DNA from 4 places in the Alcanivorax sp. UBA3183 genome. Region 3 is predicted to be linked to each of the others. Evidence: predicted binding sites of a transcription regulator. Region 3 holds the regulator's gene; each other region holds the start of a gene.

Region 1 (5,451 bases), on a different contig from region 3:
CGACGAGTCTGCCGTACTGGACCCGTTCACTGATGTGGCGACCGTCAACCTGCGCTGCGACATCCTCGAGCCGTCCACCATGCAGGGTTATGAGCGTGATCCGCGTTCCGTTGCCCGTCGTGCCGAGGAATACCTGAAGTCTACCGGTATTGCTGACACCGCACTGTTCGGTCCGGAGCCGGAATTCTTCGTATTTGATTCCGTGCAGTGGAAATCCGACATGCAGGGTTCCATGTACAATATTCACTCCGAAGAAGCAGCGTGGGTATCCCACGAAGACTTCGAAGGTGGCAACATCGGTCACCGTCCGGGCGTGAAAGGCGGCTACTTCCCGGTTCCGCCGGTAGATAGCCTGCACGACCTGCGTGGCGCCATGTGTTCCGCCATGGAGCAGATGGGTCTGCAGATCGAAGTGCATCACCACGAAGTGGGTACTGCGGGCCAGTGTGAAATCGGCGTTGGCGCCAACACCCTGACTGCCAAGGCTGACGAAGTACAGATTCTCAAGTACTGCGTACACAACGTGGCTCACGCCTACGGCAAAACAGCCACCTTCATGCCCAAGCCGCTGATCGGTGATAACGGTTCCGGTATGCACGTTCACGTGTCCCTGGGTAAAGATGGCAAAAACCTGTTCGCGGGTGACGGCTATGCAGGCCTGTCCGACGAAGCGCTGTACTTCATCGGCGGCATCATCAAGCACGCCCGTGCCCTGAACGCGTTCACCAATGCGTCCACCAACGCCTACAAGCGTCTGGTGCCCGGCTTCGAAGCCCCGGTAATGCTGGCCTACTCTGCCCGTAACCGTTCTGCTTCCATCCGGATTCCGTTTGTGAACAGCGCCAAGGCGCGTCGTATCGAAGCGCGTTTCCCTGATCCGTCTGCGAACCCGTACCTGTGTTTCGCGTCTCTGCTGATGGCTGGCCTGGACGGCATCAAGAACAAGATGCACCCTGGCGATGCCATGGATAAGGATCTGTACGATCTGCCGGCAGAAGAAGCCAAGGACATCCCGACCGTGGCGCATACCCTGACCATGGCGCTGGATTGCCTGGAAGCCGATATGGACTTCCTGACCGAAGGCGACGTGTTCTCCAAGGATATGCTGGAAGGCTACATCGCCCTGAAGCGTGGTGAGGTTGAACGTCTCAACATGACCCCGCACCCGGTCGAGTTCGATATGTACTACTCCTGCTGATTTCCCCTGGGAAAGCTCGCAGAAAGAAGGCCCCCGCTAGTCGGGGGCTTTTTTTGTCTGAAGAAAGACGGTAATGCATATGGTGTTTTGTGCATTTTGCCCTTTTCATCTTTCCAGAGGCTGTTCAGAATCGAAAGAAAGAGGGAGGTGTCCAGATGCTCAGGTTGATAGCGGGTATTGCCGTGCTGCTTATGACGGTTGTGTTGCAGGCTGAAGACGGGATTGTCGACGAAGAGGGCGCTTCCGCCGCGCAATCCAGAATTTACAAGCAGACGATGCCGGACGGTTCGGTGCAGTTCACGGATAAGCCTTTGTCTTCAGGGGCAGAGCCCGTTGATATCCGTAGTGTGAACACTGTGGAGGGTGCGAAAAAGACAGTGCGCCCGGTGGACAGCGAGCTACGGAAAAGTGCGCCTCCGGTAGTTTCCCGGCAGGAGTATGCCGGTCTGGCGGTCTCCAGTCCTGAGCCGGGTGCGACCATCCGTAACCCTGTGGAGTCGATACCCATTGAAGTGGCCATCAAGCCACAGCTACAACCAGGCGATCGGCTGGAGTTGACGCATAATGGTCAGGTTCTTGAAGGAGCTTCACTGGATCGGCCAGAGCGAGGCACGCATCAAATTCAGGCTCGGATTTTGAGTGCCGAGGGTGAGGTACTGATCGAATCTGAAATTGTTGAGATCTATATCCACAGGACAACGGTGGGGGATATCAAACGGCAGCAGCAGCCCTCGAACGGGGGTGATACCGCCATACGTCCTGGCACATCGCAGCGCCCTGTTCAGCCGCTGCGCCCCTATTCGGCCCGCCCTTAAAGCACTGCTTTGGTGCAATTCTGCCTTGCCATCCCCTAAACTCATTATAGGCTCTGAGCCCTGTCGGGTTGTAGTGCCTGTTAGGTACGCATTATAGGTGCCAGCCCAAGTGGCCTGATAATTGCTTATGCCCTGTTATGGGCCAACAGTTGATGGGTGGTGTCACCTTGCACAAACGTTTACTCGATCACCTGCGTACCGCAGTGATCATGCTTGATGACAATCTGCAGGTCCGCTACCTGAATCCGGCGGCGGAAATGCTGCTTGCGACCAGTGCCAGCCGTGCCATGGGTCAGCCGTTACCGGACTATTTCTTTGATGATGAGGAAGCCCGTGCTGCCCTGCGCCAGTGCATTCGGGACGAGCATCCGTTTACCCGTCGGGAAGCCCGCCTGGCAGTGTCCCCCGGCTATGAAATAACGGTGGATTACTCAGTCAGCCCGATCAATGAGCCGGGGCAGACGCTGTGTCTGTTGATGGAACTTCAACCGCTGGACCGGCTGTTGCGCATTACCCGGGAAGAGGCGCTGATCCATGCTCATCAGGCCACCCGGGCGCTGGTGCGCGGTGTGGCACACGAGATCAAGAATCCGTTGGGCGGCATCCGCGGTGCTGCACAGTTGCTGGAGCGAGCCCTGCCGACCCCGGATCTGACCGAGTACACCAAGGTCATCATTGATGAGGCGGACCGGTTGCGCACGGTGGCAGACCGTATGCTGGGTCCGCGCAAACCGCCGGAATTCAAGGCGGTGAATATCCATGAGTGCCTGGAGCATGTGCGGCAATTGTTGCTGGCGGAACATCCCAGGGGTGTGTCCATCTGGCGGGATTACGATATCAGCCTGCCGGATGTGATCGCCGACCGGGATCAGATGATCCAGGTGCTGCTCAATATTATCCGCAACGCCACCCAGGCCTTGTTGGAATCGCACACCGAGGATGCCCGCATCATCATGCGCACACGGGTGTTGCGGCAGTTCACCATCGGCTCACTGCGCCACCGCCTGGTGCTGCGGGTGGATATTATCGACAACGGCCCGGGCATAGCTCCGGATGTGCAGGAGACCCTGTTCTATCCCATGGTCAGTGGCCGGGCCAGTGGTACCGGGCTGGGATTGTCCATTGCCCAGTCCATCATCAGCCAGCACCAGGGGCTGATCGAGTGCGAAAGCGTACCGGGCAAAACCGTATTCAGTATTTTGCTGCCAATGGAGCAGCCGGAAGTAACGGAGAGCGAACAGTCATGAGCGCCTATGTAGCCGTGAGTAACGACAACAGTGAAAATCCAGGGAGAGGCCGGTCATGAGCGTAACCGTATGGGTAGTCGACGATGACCGCTCCATTCGCTGGGTGCTGGAAAAGGCACTGAGCCAGGAAGGATACGCGGTAACCTGTTTCGAAGATGGCGATGAGGCGCTGAATACCCTGGAAGAGGGAGCGCAGGAGCCGGAGGTGCTGATCAGTGACGTGCGAATGCCCGGTACTGATGGCCTGCGCATGCTCAAGATCCTGCAGCGCAAGAATCCGGACCTGCCGGTGATCATCATGACCGCCCATTCCGATCTGGATTCGGCGGTGGCCTCCTACCAGGGCGGGGCCTTTGAGTACCTGCCCAAGCCGTTTGATGTGGATGAGGCGGTAGCGCTGGTGCGCCGCGCCATCAAGCACCGGGAAGAATCCCGCGGTGAACAGCCGGCCGCGGTGGAGGAAGAGTCCACTGAGATTATCGGTGAAGCACCGGCCATGCAGGAGGTGTTTCGCGCTATTGGTCGGCTCAGCCATTCCAACGTCACCGTATTGATCAATGGCCAGTCCGGTACCGGTAAAGAGCTGGTGGCGCGGGCACTGCATAGCCATTCCATGCGGCGGGAAAAGAATTTCGTTGCCCTGAACATGGCGGCCATTCCCAAGGATCTGATCGAGTCGGAACTGTTTGGCCATGAAAAAGGTGCCTTTACTGGCGCCAACAACCAGCGTGTAGGCCGCTTCGAGCAGGCCAATGGCGGCACCCTGTTTCTCGATGAAATCGGTGATATGCCGCTGGAAGCGCAGACCCGTCTGTTGCGGGTATTGCAGGAAAGTGAGTTTTATCGGGTCGGTGGTACAACGCCTATCCATGTGGACGTGCGGATTATTGCCGCCACCCACCAGGATTTGGAAAAACTGGTGAAGGAAGGGGACTTCCGGGAGGATTTGTTCCACCGACTAAACGTGATTCGCATCCATATTCCGCGTATGGCCGAGCGCCGCGAAGACATTCCCCGGCTGGCCAATTATTTTCTCCAGCGTGCAGGCCATGAATTGGGTGTGGAGCCGAAAATTCTGCACAAGGATACCGAGAAATACCTGTCTGCCCAGGCGTGGCCGGGCAATGTGCGGCAGCTGGAAAATACCTGTCGCTGGCTGACCGTAATGGCGTCCGGTCGCGAAGTCCTTGTGGATGATTTGCCCCCGGAATTGAAAGAAGCGGGTGCCGCCAAGGGGGCTGATGTGTCCGGTGACTGGCTCAAGTCCCTGCGCAACTGGGCCGATCGCGCCCTGTCACAGGGTGAGCGCAGCATCCTCGAACAGGCGGTTCCCGGCTTTGAGCGCACCATGATCGAAGTGGCCCTGCAGCACACCGGCGGCCGCAAACGTGACGCCGCCGCTCTGCTCGGCTGGGGGCGAAACACTCTTACCCGCAAGATCAAGGAGCTGGATATGGAAGGAGAGTTGACAGCAGGGGAAGAGGATTGAAAGGCAATTGATGATTGAGAATGGATAATTGATAACTCGCCAGAAGGGATAGTAAAGCTTAAAACGCAAGAGGCCGCGACAATGGTTTAGTCGCGGCCTCTTGCACTCAAAGATAACAGAACGCCAACCCGCGTCGTTATCAATTATCAATTCACTCCCTAAGCCCGTTCGCCGTCAGCCCCTCAATCTTCCACTCTCCGTCCTCGCGCCAGTCGCTCACCACCCGGTAGCTGTCGGCGTTGTCGGGCATCACGCTTTGCCCGCCCCAGGCGAAGGCGGTGAAGGTGACGCGGGCGTGGCGCTGGGTAACCGGATCCAGCTCGATGTTGATCTGGGTGAGTGCGAGCTGGCGCTTCGGGTAGCGCAGGAAAGTGCCCATCACCAGGCGCCGAAGCTCGTCGCGCTGCAGGATCTGGCCGCCACGCTGAATCTCTGCCGGATCGGTGAGGGCATCCATCACCGTGCCGGTATCGCCGGCTTCTATGGCTGTCTCAAGCTTTTCCAGAGCATCCAGAATGGCTTGCTCCGGTGGTGTTTTGGTGCAGCCAGCGATCAACAGTTGCAGGGCAATCAGCAGCAGGTATGCTGAAATCTTTCTGCAGACAAGTGCAGTTCTCATGGCGTTATTTCCCTTGCCGAACAGTTATCGGCAGTCTCTGGTGCCGGTGGGTCAGGGGCATCAGCTTTATGTGGAAGAAAGTG
Region 2 (5,451 bases), on a different contig from region 3:
GGGGCAGGCTGCCGCGCTGGCGCAGGGCTTCGTCGGCGCTGGCGTCGGGCAGGCCATCCACCTGCAGCACCTGACAGCTCAGGTTGTCATCGCTGCCGCTGGCCAGGGCCGCTTCCACCAGACTGCGGGCAGCCATTTCCGGTTGGCCACTGGCACGCACTATGCCCTGCATGCGCGAACGGGACAGGAAACCATGCACGCCATCGCTGGTGAGCAGAAATACATCGCCCACCTGCAAATCACTGCGGCTGTAGTCCACATCCAGTCGGGTGTCGCCGCCCATGACCCGGGTGAGTACCTGGCGGTCGCCGCCGATCATGCGGCTGTGGTCCCGGGTGAGGCATTCCAGACGTTCATTACGCAGTCGCCAGATACGCGAATCGCCTACCTGGAACAGGTGGGCAGTACGCGAGCGCAGTATCAGCAGGGACAGGGTGCACAGGTGGCTTTCCCCGGCCAGTGTCTGCCGGCACAGCCAGCGGTTCAGGGCTTCCAGTACCCGCTGTGCGGAGCGGGGCACACTCCATAGCGATGGCGTTGCATAGTAGTCGTTGATAAATCCGAGCACACAGGATTCCGCTGCCTCCCGGGCTGCACCGGCACTGGACAGCCCATCAGCCAGGGCGGCAACGATGCCCTTGGTACGCAGCAATGGGCCATCAGGAATCTGCATGGCCAGCGCATCCTGATTGTGCAGCTTGGGCCCGGCATCGCTGTACTGGCCGATGCGAACCTGCGGGTGCAGGTCCGGCTCGGTGGCAATGGCCGAGTCCTCGGTCGTAACGTTGGCAACATCCATGATCAAAGCTCCTGTGTATGACCTGCCGAAAACACTCAGCCCACCTCGATGAGCTGAACGTCGCCTTTCTCATCAATTTCCGCAATGTGCCCTTTGGGTTCATCCAGGAACTGCACGGCGGCCAGGGCCACGGCAGCGCTGGCGGCAATCACCAGAAAGAAGGTGGACGGGTCCACAAAGGTCAGCACGGTCAGGAAGATCACCGCACCGGCGTTACCGTAGGCGCCCACCATGCCGGCGATCTGACCGGTAAGGCGTCGCTTGATCAGCGGCACGGTGGCGAATACCGCCCCCTCGCCAGCCTGCACAAAGAAAGAACAGCACATGGTGGCAATCACCGCCAGGGCAATGGGCCAGCTACTGCCTATCTGGCTCATCAGGCCGTAACCCACCATCAGACCGCAGAGCAGAATCGCCAATGATTTCTTGCGTCCGAACTTGTCGGAGACCCAGCCACCACCGGGGCGAGCCACCAGATTCATGAAGGCATAGCCGGAGGCCAGCAGGCCGCCAGTGACTGCCGACAGGGTAAAGGTATCGGTAAAGAACAGTGGCAGCATGGACACCACCGCCAGCTCGGAGCCGAAGGTCACCATATACGCCAGATCCAGAATGGCTACCTGCTTGAAGCTGTAGCGGTCGTGCTCGGGAACCCCTTCTTTCAGGTGTTCACGGTTTACTCGCCAGGCCTGACCAAGCTGTACCACCGCCAGGCTGATAATCAGTGCGGCCAACAGAATCTGTGTGGTCTGGCCGAACAGATTCAGATTGGTGGGCCCCAGGCGCCAGACGATCACCAGCAGGGCGATATACAAAGGCAGGCTCATGGCCAGGTAGAAGAACAGGTCTTTCCTGGTGCTCACTTCCAGCGCGCTGGCTTTCTTCGGCTTGAAATAGGACGCGCCCTGGGGCGTGTTGCGTGCCCGCCACAGGAAGAAAATCCCGTAGAGAAAGGAAACGGCGCCGGTAGTGGCAATGGCCCAGCGCCAGCCGTCATCGCCGCCGTAAAAGAGAGCCAGTGAAGGCAGGGTAATCGCCGCGGCCGCAGAGCCGAAGTTGCCCCAGCCACCATAGACGCCTTCAGCCAGGCCCACTTCCCGGGCCGGGAACCATTCGCTGATCAGGCGGATGCCCACCACGAAACCGGCACCCACAAAGCCCATCAGCAGACGGGTCACCGCCAGTTGTTCATAGGTAGTGGAAAGCGCAAAAGCCCAACAGGGGAGGGCGGCGAGCATCAGCAGAGAACCAAACACAAGCCGGGGTCCAAAGCGATCCACCAGGGAACCGATCACCACCCGGGCCGGAATGGTCAGCGCCACGTTGAGAATCAGCAACGCCTTTATCTGTTCCGGGGTGAGGTCGAAGGCTTCGCGCAAATGCCCCATTAATGGCGCATGGGAAAACCACACAACAAAGGTAATAAAGAACGCCAGCCAGCTCAGGTGTAACAGGCGGATGCGTGGCGCGGAAAGATTCAACAGATTCAGCTTTTGATCGCTCATGACTTCTCCATGCATGGGCGGTTAACGACAGGGTGGTCTAGGCAACTCCTGTGCCACCTTGCTAAGTGACTGTTTTAAATCGATTAAACGGAGAGAAATCGAGAGAAGGGCAATAACCGTGCGCAAATCGGGAGCGTTTATGGGTCATCGCGGTGCACGAAAAAATGCATTTTTCTCGTGCACGAACGCATTAAAAGAAAGCAGGAGTTCTGTGGTTATTGCCGAAAAAACAAAATAAATCTATTAAAAATAATGAGTTAGCAAGTTGGCACAGGCCTTGCTCAGTGATGGGTGTCAGTTATGCACCGCGAGGGTGAGCCTTATGGCAAAGCAACAACTTCTACTTATTGGCCACGGCATGGTGGGCCAACGTTATCTAGAGTCTCTGGTGGCCCAGGGTGGCCGCGAGCACTTCGAAATTACCGTACTGTGCGCCGAGTCACTGCCGGCCTATGACCGCGTGGGGCTAACCAGCTACTTTTCCGGCAAGACCGCCGACGACCTGTCGCTGGTGCCTGAAGGGTTCTTCGCCGAGCACGACATTACCCTGAAGCTGAATACCAAGGCGGATGTCATTGATCGTGGTGCGCGCACCGTTACTACCAACACCGGTGAAACGCTGAACTACGACAAGCTGGTACTGGCCACCGGGTCTTATCCGTTCGTGCCGCCGATTCCCGGTAATGATCGAGACAACTGTTTTGTGTACCGCACCATCGATGATCTGGATGCCATGATCGCTGCCAGTAAAGACGGCAAAGTGGGCACCGTTGTGGGGGGCGGCCTGCTGGGTCTTGAGGCAGCCAAGGCTTTGCATGATCTGGGCCTGCAAACCCATGTGGTGGAATTTGCCCCGCGTCTGATGGCTGTCCAGGTGGACGACTTTGGTGGCGGCCTGCTCAAGGACAAGATTCAGGAACTGGGTGTCACCGTGCACACCAGCACCGGCACCAAAGACATTGTTGACGGTGAAACCTGCAAACACCGGATGAACTTCGGTGAAGACAATTACCTGGAAACCGATGTGATCGTGTTCTCCGCTGGCATCCGTCCCCAGGACGAACTGGCCCGCGCCTGTGAGCTAGAGCTGGGCGAGCGTGGCGGTGTCGTGGTGAACAACCACTGTGTCACCTCGGATGACAGCATTTATGCCATCGGTGAAGTGGCGTTGTGGGAAGGCCGCATCTTCGGTCTGGTGGCGCCGGGTTACCAGATGGCGGAGATCGCCGCCGAGCACCTGATGGGCAAACAGGAAAAACAATTCCTGGGCGCGGACATGAGCACCAAGCTGAAACTGATGGGCGTGGACGTGGCGTCCATCGGTGATGCCCACGGCAACACTCCGGGTTCACGCAGTACCGTGTTCATGGATCAGACCGTCGGCATCTACAAGAAGGCGGTGATCAGCGAATGTGGCAAGAAACTGCTGGGCGCCGTGCTGGTAGGCGATGCCAATGATTACGGCAACCTGCTGCAGCTGTGCCTGAACGAGATGGACCTGCCTGGTGATCCGGCGGCACTGGTCGCCCCGGTTTCCGATGGTGCGCCCCTGCTGGGCGCCGATGCTCTGCCCGATACCGCCCAGATCTGTTCCTGTAATAACGTCTCCAAGGGCGACCTGTGTGCCGCCATTGATGATGGCGCCATGACCGTGGGTGATCTGAAATCCTGCACCAAGGCTTCGGCTACCTGTGGTGGTTGTTCGGCGCTGGTGAAACAGGTGCTGGACAGCGAACTGGAAAAACGTGGCGTGGAAGTGAACAACCACCTCTGCGAGCACTTTCCCTATTCCCGCCAGGAAATCTATCACCTGGTACGGGTAGGGCAGATCACCACCTTTGATGAGCTGCTGGAAAAACACGGCAGCGGTGAAGGTTGTGATATCTGTAAACCCACCGCGGCCTCGGTGTTGGCATCCTGCTGGAATGACTATGTGCTGAACAAGCCCCACGCGGGCCTGCAGGACACCAACGACTACTTCCTGGGCAACCTGCAGCGGGACGGCACCTATTCTGTGGTACCCCGTGTGGCCGGCGGTGAAATCACCCCGGACAAACTCATCGTGCTAGGCGAAGTGGCCAAGAAATACGACCTTTACACCAAGATCACCGGCGGTCAGCGGGTGGATCTGTTCGGTGCCCGCGTTGAGCAGCTGCCGGATATCTGGCGCACCCTGGTGGATGCCGGTTTTGAAACCGGCCATGCCTACGGCAAGTCCCTGCGTACCGTGAAATCCTGTGTCGGTTCCACCTGGTGCCGCTACGGGGTGAAGGATTCCGTAGGCACCGCCATTCAGGTGGAAGAGCGTTACAAGGGCTTGCGTAGCCCACACAAGATCAAGATGGCCGTCAGTGGCTGTACCCGAGAGTGTGCCGAAGCGCAGAGCAAGGATGTGGGCGTCATCGCCACCGAGAAAGGCTGGAACCTGTATGTCTGCGGTAACGGCGGCATGCGCCCCCGCCATGCGGATCTGTTTGCTTCGGATCTCACCGACGAACAGCTGATCAAGACCGTGGATCGCTTCCTGATGTTCTACATCAAGACTGCCGATCGCCTGCAGCGCACCAGCGTCTGGCTGGAAAACCTGGAAGGCGGTCTGGATTACCTCAAGCAGGTAATTCTGGACGATTCCCTGGGCATCGGTGCCGAGCTGGAAGCGGAAATGGCACATGTGATCGACACCTACCAGTGTGAGTGGAAGACCACCATCGAAGACGATGAAGCGCTGAAACGCTTCAAGCATTTCGTCAACGATGACAGCGCCGACGACAACCTGAAATACGTGCGCGAGCGCGGTCAGCGTCGTCCGGCCTTTGAACATGAACGTATCGAACTGGTCGAGGAGGCATAAGCATGAACAGTTCCGTAGCCGTGCAATGGAAAGCCGTGTGCAAGCTTGATGATGTGCTGCCGGGCACCGGGGTTGGCGTGCGCCTGCCCGGTCGCCAGGCGGCCCTGTTCCGCACCAGCGATGGCAGCCTCTACGCCCTGGATAACCGCGACCCGTTCAGCCAGGCCAATGTGCTAAGCCGGGGCATCCTCGGCTCGATGGGCGACAAGCGAGTGGTGGCTTCGCCGATCTACAAGCAGCACTTCGATCTGGAAACCGGCCAGTGCCTGGAAGACGAAGCCGTCTCCCTCACGGTG
Region 3 (5,451 bases):
GGATGTTGACATAGAATTTGAATCCGGCAAGACCCGCGCGGGTGCGCTGGAGGCCGATCTCGACAAGGGCATACTGACCCTTGAAAAAGGAGTAAAGAGTGAGTTTGATGCGCCGGCTTCTTAGAACCTGCACCATCGCCCTGGCTGCGGCCCTGCCGGTGAGCACAGTGGCCGCCCCACCGCAAATGCCAGTTTCCGTCACCGCCGACTCGGGGCGTTTCGAACAGGACGCCGGCAGCGGGCTGTATCGCGGCAATGTGGAACTGATACAGGGCAAGCGGAAACTGTTTGCAGACGAAATGCGCCTGTTTACCCGCAATGGCGAACTGATCCGCGTGGAAGCGTCCGGCACCCCGGTGCGCATGGAAGAAGGTGAGGACCTGCAGGCCCACGCCAACAACCTGGTCTACGATATTCGCCAACGCACCCTGGTACTTACCGGCGACGCTTACATTGAACACCTGGGCAACACCTTCGAAGGCGCCAAGGTGGAGTACAGCCTGGATTCCAAGCGGGTTGACGCCAGCAGCGAAGGCGACAAGCGTGTGCGACTGGTGATCCCTGCCGAAAATCAGACGCCCAAGGAAGACACTCCTGCGGACAACAATACAAACGAAGAGGCGCCCGTAGAGCCCTCCTCCGAGGCGGAGCCAAACACCCTATGAGCCATTTACGTGCCCACCACCTGGCAAAAAGCTACAAGGGTCGCCGAGTCATCGAGGATGTCTCCCTGGACGTGGAGGCCGGCCAGATCGTCGGCCTGCTCGGCCCCAATGGCGCCGGCAAGACCACCTGCTTCTACATGATTGTCGGCCTGGTGGAAGCGGACGCCGGGCGAATCGACATCAACGAGGCGGATATCACCCATCTGCCCATGCATGGCCGCGCCCAGCGCGGCATCGGCTATCTGCCACAAGAAGCCAGCATCTTCCGCCGCCTGACCGTGGAAGAAAACATCATGGCGATCCTGGAAACCCGCAAGGAGCTCAGCAAGGCGGATCGCCACGAGCGCATGGAGAGCCTGCTCAAGGAATTCCATATCACCCATATCCGTGATTCCCTGGGCATGAGCCTGTCCGGCGGTGAACGACGTCGGGCAGAAATCGCCCGCGGTCTGGCCACCGACCCGGATTTCATCCTGCTGGATGAACCCTTCGCCGGCGTGGACCCGATTTCCGTGAACGACATCAAGGGCATCATCCGCCACCTGAAAGAGCGCGGCATCGGCGTGCTGATCACCGATCACAACGTGCGCGAAACCCTGGATATCTGTGACACCGCCTATATTGTCAGCGCCGGGCACATTATCGCCTCCGGCGACGCCGACACCATTCTCGGTAACCAGCAGGTGCGGGATGTGTACCTGGGGGCCGATTTCAGGCTGTAAACAAATTGACAGTTGATAGTGGACAGTTGACAGCTACGCGATAAAGGCACTTGGTTCTGAAGCCCTTTGAGGGCCGCGCCCGAACTTTAAACGCAGCCTCAGACATTGCAGATAAAGACAGGATTCCCCGCGACGCTGTCAACTGTCCACTATCAACTGTCAACTTTGCTCTCTAGCACACAACCATCATTGGCACAAATATTGCTTGCCTTATGCATAGGCTGTTATTCTCGTGTTTTGGGGATGACATCAGCCTGAGCAGTATGAAGCCAAGCCTACAACTACAAATCGGCCAGCAGCTGACCATGACACCGCAGCTGCAGCAGGCCATTCGCCTCTTGCAGCTATCCACGCTGGACTTGCGTCAGGAGATTCAGCAGGCAGTGGAAAGCAATCCGTTGCTGGAGCTGGCTGATGATTTCGGTGACGAATCCCTGCCTGACGCTGACGAAGAACGTCAGGACGAACAGGAGCTGGATACCGAGCGTGACGACGCTCTGGAAGAGTTCGTGGACGACGAACCCGGCATCGAAACGGAATGGGACGATGTCTATTCCGGCCAGACCAGCAGTGCCTCCAGCGCCCTCCCCGACGATGCCGACGACTGGCAACAACGCCATAGCATTGCCGGCAATCTTCAGGACCACCTGCTCTGGCAACTGAATCTGACCCCCATGAGCGATGTAGACCGCATTATCGCCATGACCATCATCGAGTCCCTGGACGATCGCGGCTACCTGACCGTCACCGTGGACGAGATCGTAGCGATGATGAACGCCCAGGATGACCTGCTCACCGAAGGCGACGAACTGGAAGCCGATGAAGTACTGGCAGTTCAGCACCGCCTGCAGCAATTCGATCCGGTAGGGGTCGCCAGCCTGGATCTGGCCGACTGCCTGCGGGTGCAGTTGCGCCAACTCCCCACAGACACTCCCTTTCTGGACTATGCCCTGGCCCTGCTGGGGCATCTCGCGCTGCTGGAAAAGCACGACTACGCCGCCCTGCGCCGGGTACTGCAGATCAGCGAAGAAAACCTGCTCGACGCGCTCTCGCTGCTGCGCACCCTGGACCCGGCACCCGGCGAACAGATCGGTGAAAGCCAGGTGGATTACGCGGTGCCGGACGTGATTGTGCGCCAGCACCAGGGACGCTGGCAGGTCAGCCTGAATGAGGAAGTGCTGCCCAAGGTCAACCTGCAGCAGCAGTACGCCTCCATGGCCCGCAAGGCCGGTGGCGAGGATGGTCAGTACCTGCGCAACTGCGTGCAGGAGGCCAAGTGGTTCATCAAGAGCCTCCAAAGCCGCCACGACACCCTGCTGAAGGTGGCCACCCGCATCGTTGAAGTTCAACAAGACTTCTTTGACTATGGCGAGGAGGCAATGAAACCGCTGGTTCTGGCCGAGATTGCTGATGCCGTCGAGATGCACGAATCGACCATCAGTCGGGTCACCAACCAGAAATACATGATGACACCCCGCGGCGTCTTTGAGCTCAAGTATTTCTTCTCCAGCCACGTGGGAACAGACGGCGGCGGTGAGTGTTCCTCCACCGCTATTCGTGCCATTATTAAGAAGCTGGTCGCTGCCGAGAATCCCCGCAAGCCGCTTAGCGACAACAAGCTGGCTAGCTTGTTGAACGAGCAGGGGATCAACGTGGCGCGCCGGACAGTCGCCAAGTATCGTGAGGCGATGAGAATACCGTCATCCAGCGCCCGCAAGCGTTTGGTGTAGGCGCCGGGACGGCCCAACGAGCAGGTAAAGGAGTCAGCCATGCAAATTAATATCAGCGGTCATCACCTGGAAATTACCGATGCTTTGCGAGCCTACGTAGGAGACAAATTCTCCCGTCTTGAACGGCATTTCGACCAGATTACCAGTGTCCAGGTGATTCTTTCTCCGGAACCCAAAACCCACAAGGCAGAATCCACCATCCATATTTCCGGGGCCGACGTCTTCGCCACCGCTGAAGCAGTGGACATGTACGCTGCCATCGACAAGCTGACGGACAAGCTCGACCGCCAGATCCTCAAACACAAGGAAAAGGCTGTCAGCCACAAGCACGGCGGCCACTGAACCCAAAGCGACAATTATGCGAGTTCGCGAACTACTCACCGAAGCACGCACCCATAGCGAGGTGCAGGCCAGCAGCAAGAAACAGCTGCTGGACCAGGTTGCGCAGCTGGCCGCGGCCGGCTGCGACAGCCTCAACGAACAGGAGGTCTTCGATGCCTTGGTAGCCCGGGAAAAGCTGGGCTCCACGGGCATCGGTGAAGGCATCGCCATTCCTCACTGCCGTCTTGGTCACTGCCAGCAACCCATCGGGCTGCTGCTGAAACTGTCTACCCCCATCGATTTCGACGCCGTTGACGGTCGTCCGGTAGATCTGGTTTTTGTGCTGCTGGTTCCCCAGGAAAACCCTGAACAGCACCTGAAAACCCTCAGCCACCTGGCTTCCCTGTTCAACGACGACGATTACCGTGACGAACTGCGATTGAGCAAGAACGATCATCACCTTTATCACACCGCCGTGGAATCCGAAGCGGAGCTGCGACTGGCATCATGAAGGAACGCAACACGCTTTCAGGCATCACCCGGGATATCCCCTCGTCTATCAATTTTGCGTGTCAACGTGCGGCAAATAGCATGCAAGCGGTGCAACCATGAAACTCACCATCATCAGCGGCCGATCCGGCTCGGGGAAAACCACCGCCCTGCAAGCCATGGAAGACCAGAACTACTACTGCGTCGACAATCTGCCGGTGGGCATGCTCCCGACACTGGCGGAGCAGCTTGATCAGGGTGAGCTACCCATAGAACGAGCGGCAGTAGGCATTGATGCCCGCAACCTGCCCACCCAGTTGCTGGCCTTTGATGCCATCCTGGATGCACTACACCAGCAGCAGGTAAAGACCGAAATTATTTACCTGGATGCGGACGACAGCACTCTGCTGAAGCGCTTCAGCGCCACCCGGCGGCGTCACCCGCTGGGCGCCCAGCAGGGCTCCGTGGAGGCAGCCATTCAGCATGAGCGGGAATTGCTCTCCAATATCCGCCTGCGTGCCGACCTGGTGATCGACACCAGCAACTATGACGTTCACAGCCTGCGCAACCTGATGCGCGAGCGGGTAGCCAATCGCAGCGCGGCCCTGTCCCTGCAACTGGAATCCTTTGGGTTCAAGAACGGCTTGCCCAACGATGCCGATCTGGTGTTTGACGTGCGAGTACTGCCCAACCCGCACTGGCGGGCCGACCTGCGGCCCTTTACCGGCCGCGATGACGCCATCATCGATTTCCTCCAGCAGCACCAGGCCAGCCACGACATGCTTGATGACATTCATCATTTCGTAAAACGCTGGCTGCCGGCGTTTGCTGACAGCGATCGCAGCTATGTGACGGTCGCCATCGGCTGCACCGGTGGCCGCCATCGTTCGGTATTCATTACCGAGCAACTGGCAAAACGGCTACGCAATGAGGGCACCACCCTTCAGGTCCGCCACCGCGAACTGGATTAGGCTTCCACCACTCAATGATCGAAAAGCAACTGGATATCATCAACAAGCTTGGCCTGCATGCCCGTGCTGCCGCCAAGGTGGTCAGCGTGGCCTCACGCTATGAAAGCCGCATTCACGTCATTCACAACGGCAACCCCATCGACGCCAAAAGCATCATGGGGTTGTTGATGCTTGGCGCCGCCAAGGGCACCAGCGTTACCTTTCAGGTTGACGGCAACGATGAAACCGCCGCCATGGAAGAACTCACCGATCTGTTCGGCCGCCGCTTTGACGAAGAAGAATGAAAAAACAGTTGATAGTTGATAGTTGACAGTTAACAGTTAGGGGCTCGCTCGCGGCCAGCCTGTTTTTAGCTGTCCACTGTCAACTATCACCTGTCAACTGCCTGTCCTATTTATGCCCGCCGATACCAGCCGTAGCCAACAGCACCACAAAATCATCAACCGCGCCTTGTCCAGCGGCACCTATACCCAGGTCCGTCAGCTGTTCAATAATCTGCCCGGTGCTGAGGCGGCGCATTTGCTGGAATCGTTCCCTCCCCGGGAACGGGAAA
Region 4 (5,451 bases), on a different contig from region 3:
GCCGTAGCCGGGGATGATGGCGTCGGCGCCGGTGTCTTTGGCGGCCTGCAGAATCAGATCCGTTTTCAGATAGCTTTCTGCGGCGGTCTGGCCGCCCAGGGATACCGCTTCATCCGCCACGCTGACGTGCTGGCTGTTGCGGTCCGCCTCCGAGTAAACCGCCACCGAGGCGATACCCATCTGCTTCAGGGTGCGGCAGATGCGTACCGCGATCTCCCCTCGGTTGGCGATCAGCACTTTCTTCAACATTACAGGGCTCCGTCTTGTTTCAATGTCGCGATGTAGTTTCTCCAGCCGCCCAGTTCGGTAATGTCGGTGGCGTCGTCGATGGCCCAGGGCTCGCAGATAAACCCTTTCACCCAGCGACCCTCCACGGTTTCCAGGCTGCCAATGCCCAGCGGGGCGGGGATCAGGCCGACAAAGCTGCCGAAGTGTTCGATGGGCATTTGCCACAGCTCAATGGGAATGCTGGTGCCGCCGTCCTTTTCATTGCGGATCAGGCCGGGCTTGGGTGGCACCGTGTTGGCCAGGGCGTAGAGGCGATAGCAGGGTGCGGTGTGAGTGGCTTCCAGCAGCACCGCGTCACGCTCGACCAGCTGACTGTTGAGTGGCATGCCGGTGAGGTGGGCGCCCACTACGGCCACGGTGATGGTGTTGTCATCGTCAATGGTGGTGGGTGTTTGCAGTGCGGGTAGATCCAGTCCGGTGGCGCCGGCCTGCCAGGGCTGGTGTTGTTGCCAGCGTTGTCCGAATTCGGCCAGGGCATGGTCGTGCCAGGCCGGGGCGATCAGGGTGAAGCCACCGGGCAGGCCGTCATCACGAAAGCCACCGGGTAATGCCAGAGCACACAGGTCCAGCAGATTGACGAAGTTGGTCCAGATGCCCAGTTGGCTGTTCAGAGTGATGGGATCGTTGCGTACCGCGTAGCGGGTGTAGATGCCCGGCGCCGTGGGTAGCAGCAGAGCATCCACCTCGGCCAGCAGGGTGTCGGACTGTCGCTTGAGTTCGGCGAGCCGGTATTGGGCGCGGAAGCTGTCAACGGCGGTGAGTTGTGCGGCCGGTTCGAGGATGTCGCGAATAACCGGCAGCACCGCGTCCGGCTGCTTGTGCAGCAGGGCTTCGGTGACGCTGAAACGTTCGGCGACCCAGGGGCCCTGATAGAGCAGGGCGGCAGCATCCTGCAGCACCATGGTGTCCACGGTAACCAGTTCGGCAATGCGGCTGAGGCTTTCCAGTTGCTGCTCCCAGAGCGCTTTCGCCTGGGTGTCACCGAACCAGGGCAGGTCTTTGGGGATGCCCAGTCGGGGGCGGGACGGAAGTCTGGTGCTTTGTCGAGACGGTGCCTGGCGACAGTAGGCATCGCCGCTATCGAACTGGCCGATGATGCGATAAACGGTCTGGGCGTCTTCCACGTTCAGCGCAAAGACGCTGACACAGTCCAGTGTTCGACAGGCTGGCACCACACCTTTGGTGCTGGCGGCACCGCGGGTGGGTTTCAGGCCCACGGTGTTGGTAAAGGCGGCGGGAATGCGTCCGGAGCCAGCGGTGTCGGTACCCAGGGAGAAGGGCACCAGCCCCAGGCTGACACTCACCGCAGAGCCGGAACTGGAGCCGCCGCTGAGGTAGTCAGGGTTGAACGGGTTGGGCACCTCACCATAGGGGGAGCGGGTGCCGACCAGGCCGGTGGCGAACTGATCCAGATTGGTTTTGCCCACCAGAATCGCGCCGGCCTCGCGCAGTAGTCTGACCACGGTGGCGTCTTCCTGCGGCGTGTAGGCAAAGGCGGGGCAGGCGGCGGTGGTGGCAATGCCGGCCACATCAATGTTGTCCTTCACCGCAAAGGGAACGCCATATAAAGGCAGATCCGGGTCGGTCAGGGCGTTGGCCTGGGCAAGCAGAGAGGACTCGTCCAGCAGGTGAATCCACAGGGCACGCTCGCTGTCGTGCAGCCGCGTTGCCAGTTGTTTCATGGCCTGTACCGGGGTGAGGTCACCGCTGCGGTAGGCCGCCTGCCATTGTTGAAGAGTCCAGCCAATCATTCGTTTGCACACCTGGTTGTACACAAGTTGGTATGCGGACTTGTGCAAAGGCGGTGCCAAGCCGATAAAAATATTTTAAGTGGCTGTTTTTACAAAAGTTAAATCTCTGATGGCTGACGTTATCGGCTGCAACCGTCAGGCTGGTATGCGCCACGCTGATGCAGTTGCGCCGTAAGAGTGCAAAAGGTTGCGTGGCGGCAAGTCGCTGCCATTGCCGGTAACGATGGCGGGAAAAGTGAGGTGCTATTTCCGCTTTTGGCCGTGTGTTGGCAGAGTGGATAAGGATGTCGGATCAAACAGGAGGCGTGCATGTCCTCGCGAGCTCTGGTTGTGGAAGGGGGCGCCATGCGCGGCATTTTTGCCGCCGGGGTGCTGGATGCCTTTCTGGAAAAAGATTACCGGGAATTCGATTTTGCGGTGGGGGTGTCCGCCGGTTCTACCAATCTGATTGGTTACCTGGCCGGAGATCATGGGCGCAGTCGGCACATCATTACCGATCACGCCTGCCGTGCAGAGTTCATCAACTGGCAACGCTTTATGAGTGGCGGTCATCTGTGTGACGTGCACTGGTTATGGCATCAATCCTTGCAGGATGTGCCGCTCAGCCTGGGTCGGCACTGGAAGTCGCAGACGCCGTTATGGGTGGTCACTACCTCGGTGGAAGATGGTGCGCCTCGTTACCATCAGGCGACGCCGGATAATCTGAATGAGATCATGACAGCGTCCTGCTCCATTCCTTTTGCCTACAGGCAATTCCCCACGGTGAACGGGCATCCCATGACCGATGGTGGTCTGGGCGATTCCATTCCGGTGCGTTGGGCCTATGAGCAGGGCGCCAGGGATATCACCGTGGTGCTGTCCCGGCATCAGGGATATCGCAAGAAACCCAGTGCGTTGACGCCGTTGCTGAAACCCTGGGTCAAGGATATGCCGGGGTTGTATGCGGGTATGCTCAAACGCTCGCAAGCCTACAATGACGCGCTGGAATTCATCGATAACCCGCCGGCGGATTGTCGGATAACCGTGATCGCTCCGGATCGGGGTTTTCCCGTGAACCGCTTGACCACCAATGGGCAGAAGCTGGAACAGGGCTATTGGCAAGGGCATCAAGCGGCGTCGGTGGCGCTGGGCGAGCAGCCATTAGAAGCGGTGGGCTAACTGGTCGGTTACGCCCTTCGGGCTAACCCACCCTACACCAGTCGGGTAAGGTCAGTGCACGCGCGGCGCTGCGGTCTCGAAACCCGGCGGCTTTCGATTATCAATTTTTAATTGCCTTCACAGCGCCAGGTCCACGCTTCCAGCTCAATGCGTTGAATCCCGCGATGATGATTATCCATCAGAAACACGCGCCGGTCTTTCAGGACTGCCCGGTTGCCATCGGCTTTCTTGACGGCCTTCAACAGTTTCTTTTTGGCGTTGTTTTCAATCCAGGCGTCACTGAAAAACAGACCCTGGAGTTTGCCGCCGGTTTCTATGGTGACGGTATCGCCGGCCTGGCAGCCGCTGGGTGGAGTTTCCAGAAGATAGACCTTGTCGGCCTGGCTGCTTGAGGCCAGTAATAGCAGCGCGATACTGAGCAACCTGCGCATAGTGCTTCCTTTTTTTGTTATTCGCCGCTGGCGCGGCGTGCTTTTTCCACGTTCTCCCGCAGATGTTGCGGGTTGATGGTGCCGGCAATAATACTGCCGACGCCAGCGGTGCCAAGGATCTTGTTCATGCTTTCCTGCACCGGGTCCTTCCCCTGGTTGTGCAGGTGGCCGCTGGCAAAGGCTTTCTTGATCAGGATGCCCTTGTTCCGGGCGGCGGCATGTTCGATCACCGGTAGCTCTTCATGATGGGTCAGGTTGTAGGTGACCATGGCCACGTCCGCCTGGTTGAGGGTGTCGATGCCGCCGGCAACGGTTTTGCTGGACATGCCGGTGGCGCGGATCAGGCCGGCCTTCTTCAGATCGTTCAGTGCATCCAGGGTGCCCATGTTGAGGACATCCAGATCGTTGCCATCGGAATGCACCAGCACGCAATCCAGGTAGTCGGTGTTGAGCCGCTGTAGGCTGCGTTCCACCGAGGTGCGCACATGCTCCGGGGAGAAATCGAAGTGGCTGTCGCCGCTATCGTTGTCGAATTCCTCGCCCACCTTGGTAACGATGACCCAGTGCTGGCGATCCTGGAGCAGTTGCCCCAGTCGCTCTTCGCTGCGGCCATAGGCCGGTGCCGTGTCGATCAGGTTCAGGCCCAGGTCCCGGGCCTGGGCGATCAATTCCACCACCGACTTGTCATCGGGAATGGTAAAGGCGCCGGGGTACTTAACCCCCTTGTCGCGCCCGATCTTCACCGTGCCCAGACCGAGAGCGCTGACGGTTAACCCTGTGTTGCCCAGCGGGCGCATGAAGGACATGAAGACTCCTGAAACATTCTCGCTGTAGGAGCGCCGCTTGAGGCGCGAATTGTACTTGGGAAAGCCGTCGCAAGCAGTTTCGCGCCTCAAGCGGCGCTCCTACAGAGGGTAATTAAAAACAGCGGTGCCAGTACGGCACACCCATGGGCGCCTGTTCCAGCTCTGCCGGTACCGTTAACGGTGCCCCCGGCTCCAGCCCGCTCTCTTCCACCAGTGCCATCACTCTGTCGCCCAGATCCGGGGCCAGGGTGAGTTTGGTGGGCCAGGCGACGATCAGGTTGTGATCGCGGTGGGCGTAGGCGTTGTCCGGTTTTACCAGCGCCTGTTGTTTCGGTTCGGCGCGGGTCACGTTGAGGACGGCGAACTCGGCCTGACTGAAATCGAGCCAGGGAAACAGCTGCTTTATTTCGGCCCGACCGGCGGCCAGTTGTTCCTGATCGCTGCGTTCCACGCCGCGCTCGGCCAGGTCGCCGCCCAGATACCAGACCACCTTGCCATCCGGGCAGTCATGGGTGGTAACGGTGAGCACCGGCTTGTTACTGGTGCCGACGCAGTGGGCGTAAAGGCGGTGGCCCAGGTCGTGTTTCACCAGCAACATTTTCAGCGGGCGTAACTGGCTGTGTTCCTCGGGCAGCAGGCGGGCCTGATGGGCGCCGTCCAGCAGTGCCGGGTTGCCATTGCCAGCGGACAGGATGGTCAGGGCCGGTTCGATACGCTGGCCATTGACGGTCACCGCATTCAGACCTTTCTCTCCCCATTCCAGGGTATCGCGTCCCATATCGAAGGCCAGCAGGCGTTCACGCACCGGCGCGGCCAGGGCGTCGATCAGTGATTCGGTATTGATGACCAGGTCATCCAGCTTGTAGACATTGCCCTTGAAGGCTTTGTCCGCCAGGGCGGAAGGGAAATGGTCCCGCTTCAGTTTTTCGATGCGCCCGCGCAGCATCTTGCTGGCGAAGAAGTTGGTCATGCGCGAGGCCACCGAGCCACTGGACCACATGTGCTGGGTATCGCTGA

What was found. Region 3 encodes sigma-54, which starts transcription at its own class of promoters, with help from an activator protein. Its sites were predicted from a motif close to TGGCACNNNNNTTGCTNT; they were not measured.
Region 1: glnL (nitrogen regulation protein NR(II)) is a predicted target of sigma-54. The motif match lies at 2,124-2,141, and genes of this name have one in related genera.
Region 2: B3Q33_RS14290 (NarK family nitrate/nitrite MFS transporter) is a predicted target of sigma-54. The motif match lies at 2,343-2,360, and genes of this name have one in related genera.
Region 4: atzF (allophanate hydrolase) is a predicted target of sigma-54. The motif match lies at 2,081-2,098, and genes of this name have one in related genera.

The regions. Positions count from the first base shown of each region.
Region 1 covers NZ_DEXN01000012.1:57,059-62,509, forward strand. The annotation lists gene glnA (glutamate--ammonia ligase) at 1-1,198, shown strand, start outside; gene B3Q33_RS04950 (hypothetical protein) at 1,288-2,013, shown strand; gene glnL (nitrogen regulation protein NR(II)) at 2,151-3,260, shown strand; gene glnG (nitrogen regulation protein NR(I)) at 3,316-4,749, shown strand; gene B3Q33_RS04965 (nuclear transport factor 2 family protein) at 4,901-5,368, opposite strand; gene pip (prolyl aminopeptidase) at 5,367-5,451, shown strand, end outside.
Region 2 covers NZ_DEXN01000045.1:7,750-13,200, reverse strand. The annotation lists gene B3Q33_RS14295 (bifunctional protein-serine/threonine kinase/phosphatase) at 1-799, opposite strand, end outside; gene B3Q33_RS14290 (NarK family nitrate/nitrite MFS transporter) at 835-2,304, opposite strand; gene nirB (nitrite reductase large subunit NirB) at 2,627-5,155, shown strand; gene nirD (nitrite reductase small subunit NirD) at 5,158-5,451, shown strand, end outside.
Region 3 covers NZ_DEXN01000017.1:99,906-105,356, forward strand. The annotation lists gene lptC (LPS export ABC transporter periplasmic protein LptC) at 1-124, shown strand, start outside; gene lptA (lipopolysaccharide transport periplasmic protein LptA) at 108-665, shown strand; gene lptB (LPS export ABC transporter ATP-binding protein) at 662-1,387, shown strand; gene B3Q33_RS07910 (RNA polymerase factor sigma-54) at 1,651-3,117, shown strand; gene hpf (ribosome hibernation-promoting factor, HPF/YfiA family) at 3,157-3,459, shown strand; gene ptsN (PTS IIA-like nitrogen regulatory protein PtsN) at 3,476-3,949, shown strand; gene rapZ (RNase adapter RapZ) at 4,047-4,898, shown strand; gene B3Q33_RS07930 (HPr family phosphocarrier protein) at 4,913-5,182, shown strand; gene mgtE (magnesium transporter) at 5,295-5,451, shown strand, end outside.
Region 4 covers NZ_DEXN01000039.1:163,627-169,077, reverse strand. The annotation lists gene uca (urea carboxylase) at 1-249, opposite strand, end outside; gene atzF (allophanate hydrolase) at 249-2,039, opposite strand; gene B3Q33_RS12650 (patatin-like phospholipase family protein) at 2,349-3,197, shown strand; gene B3Q33_RS12645 (hypothetical protein) at 3,305-3,628, opposite strand; gene B3Q33_RS12640 (aldo/keto reductase) at 3,646-4,434, opposite strand; gene B3Q33_RS12635 (FAD-dependent oxidoreductase) at 4,547-5,451, opposite strand, start outside.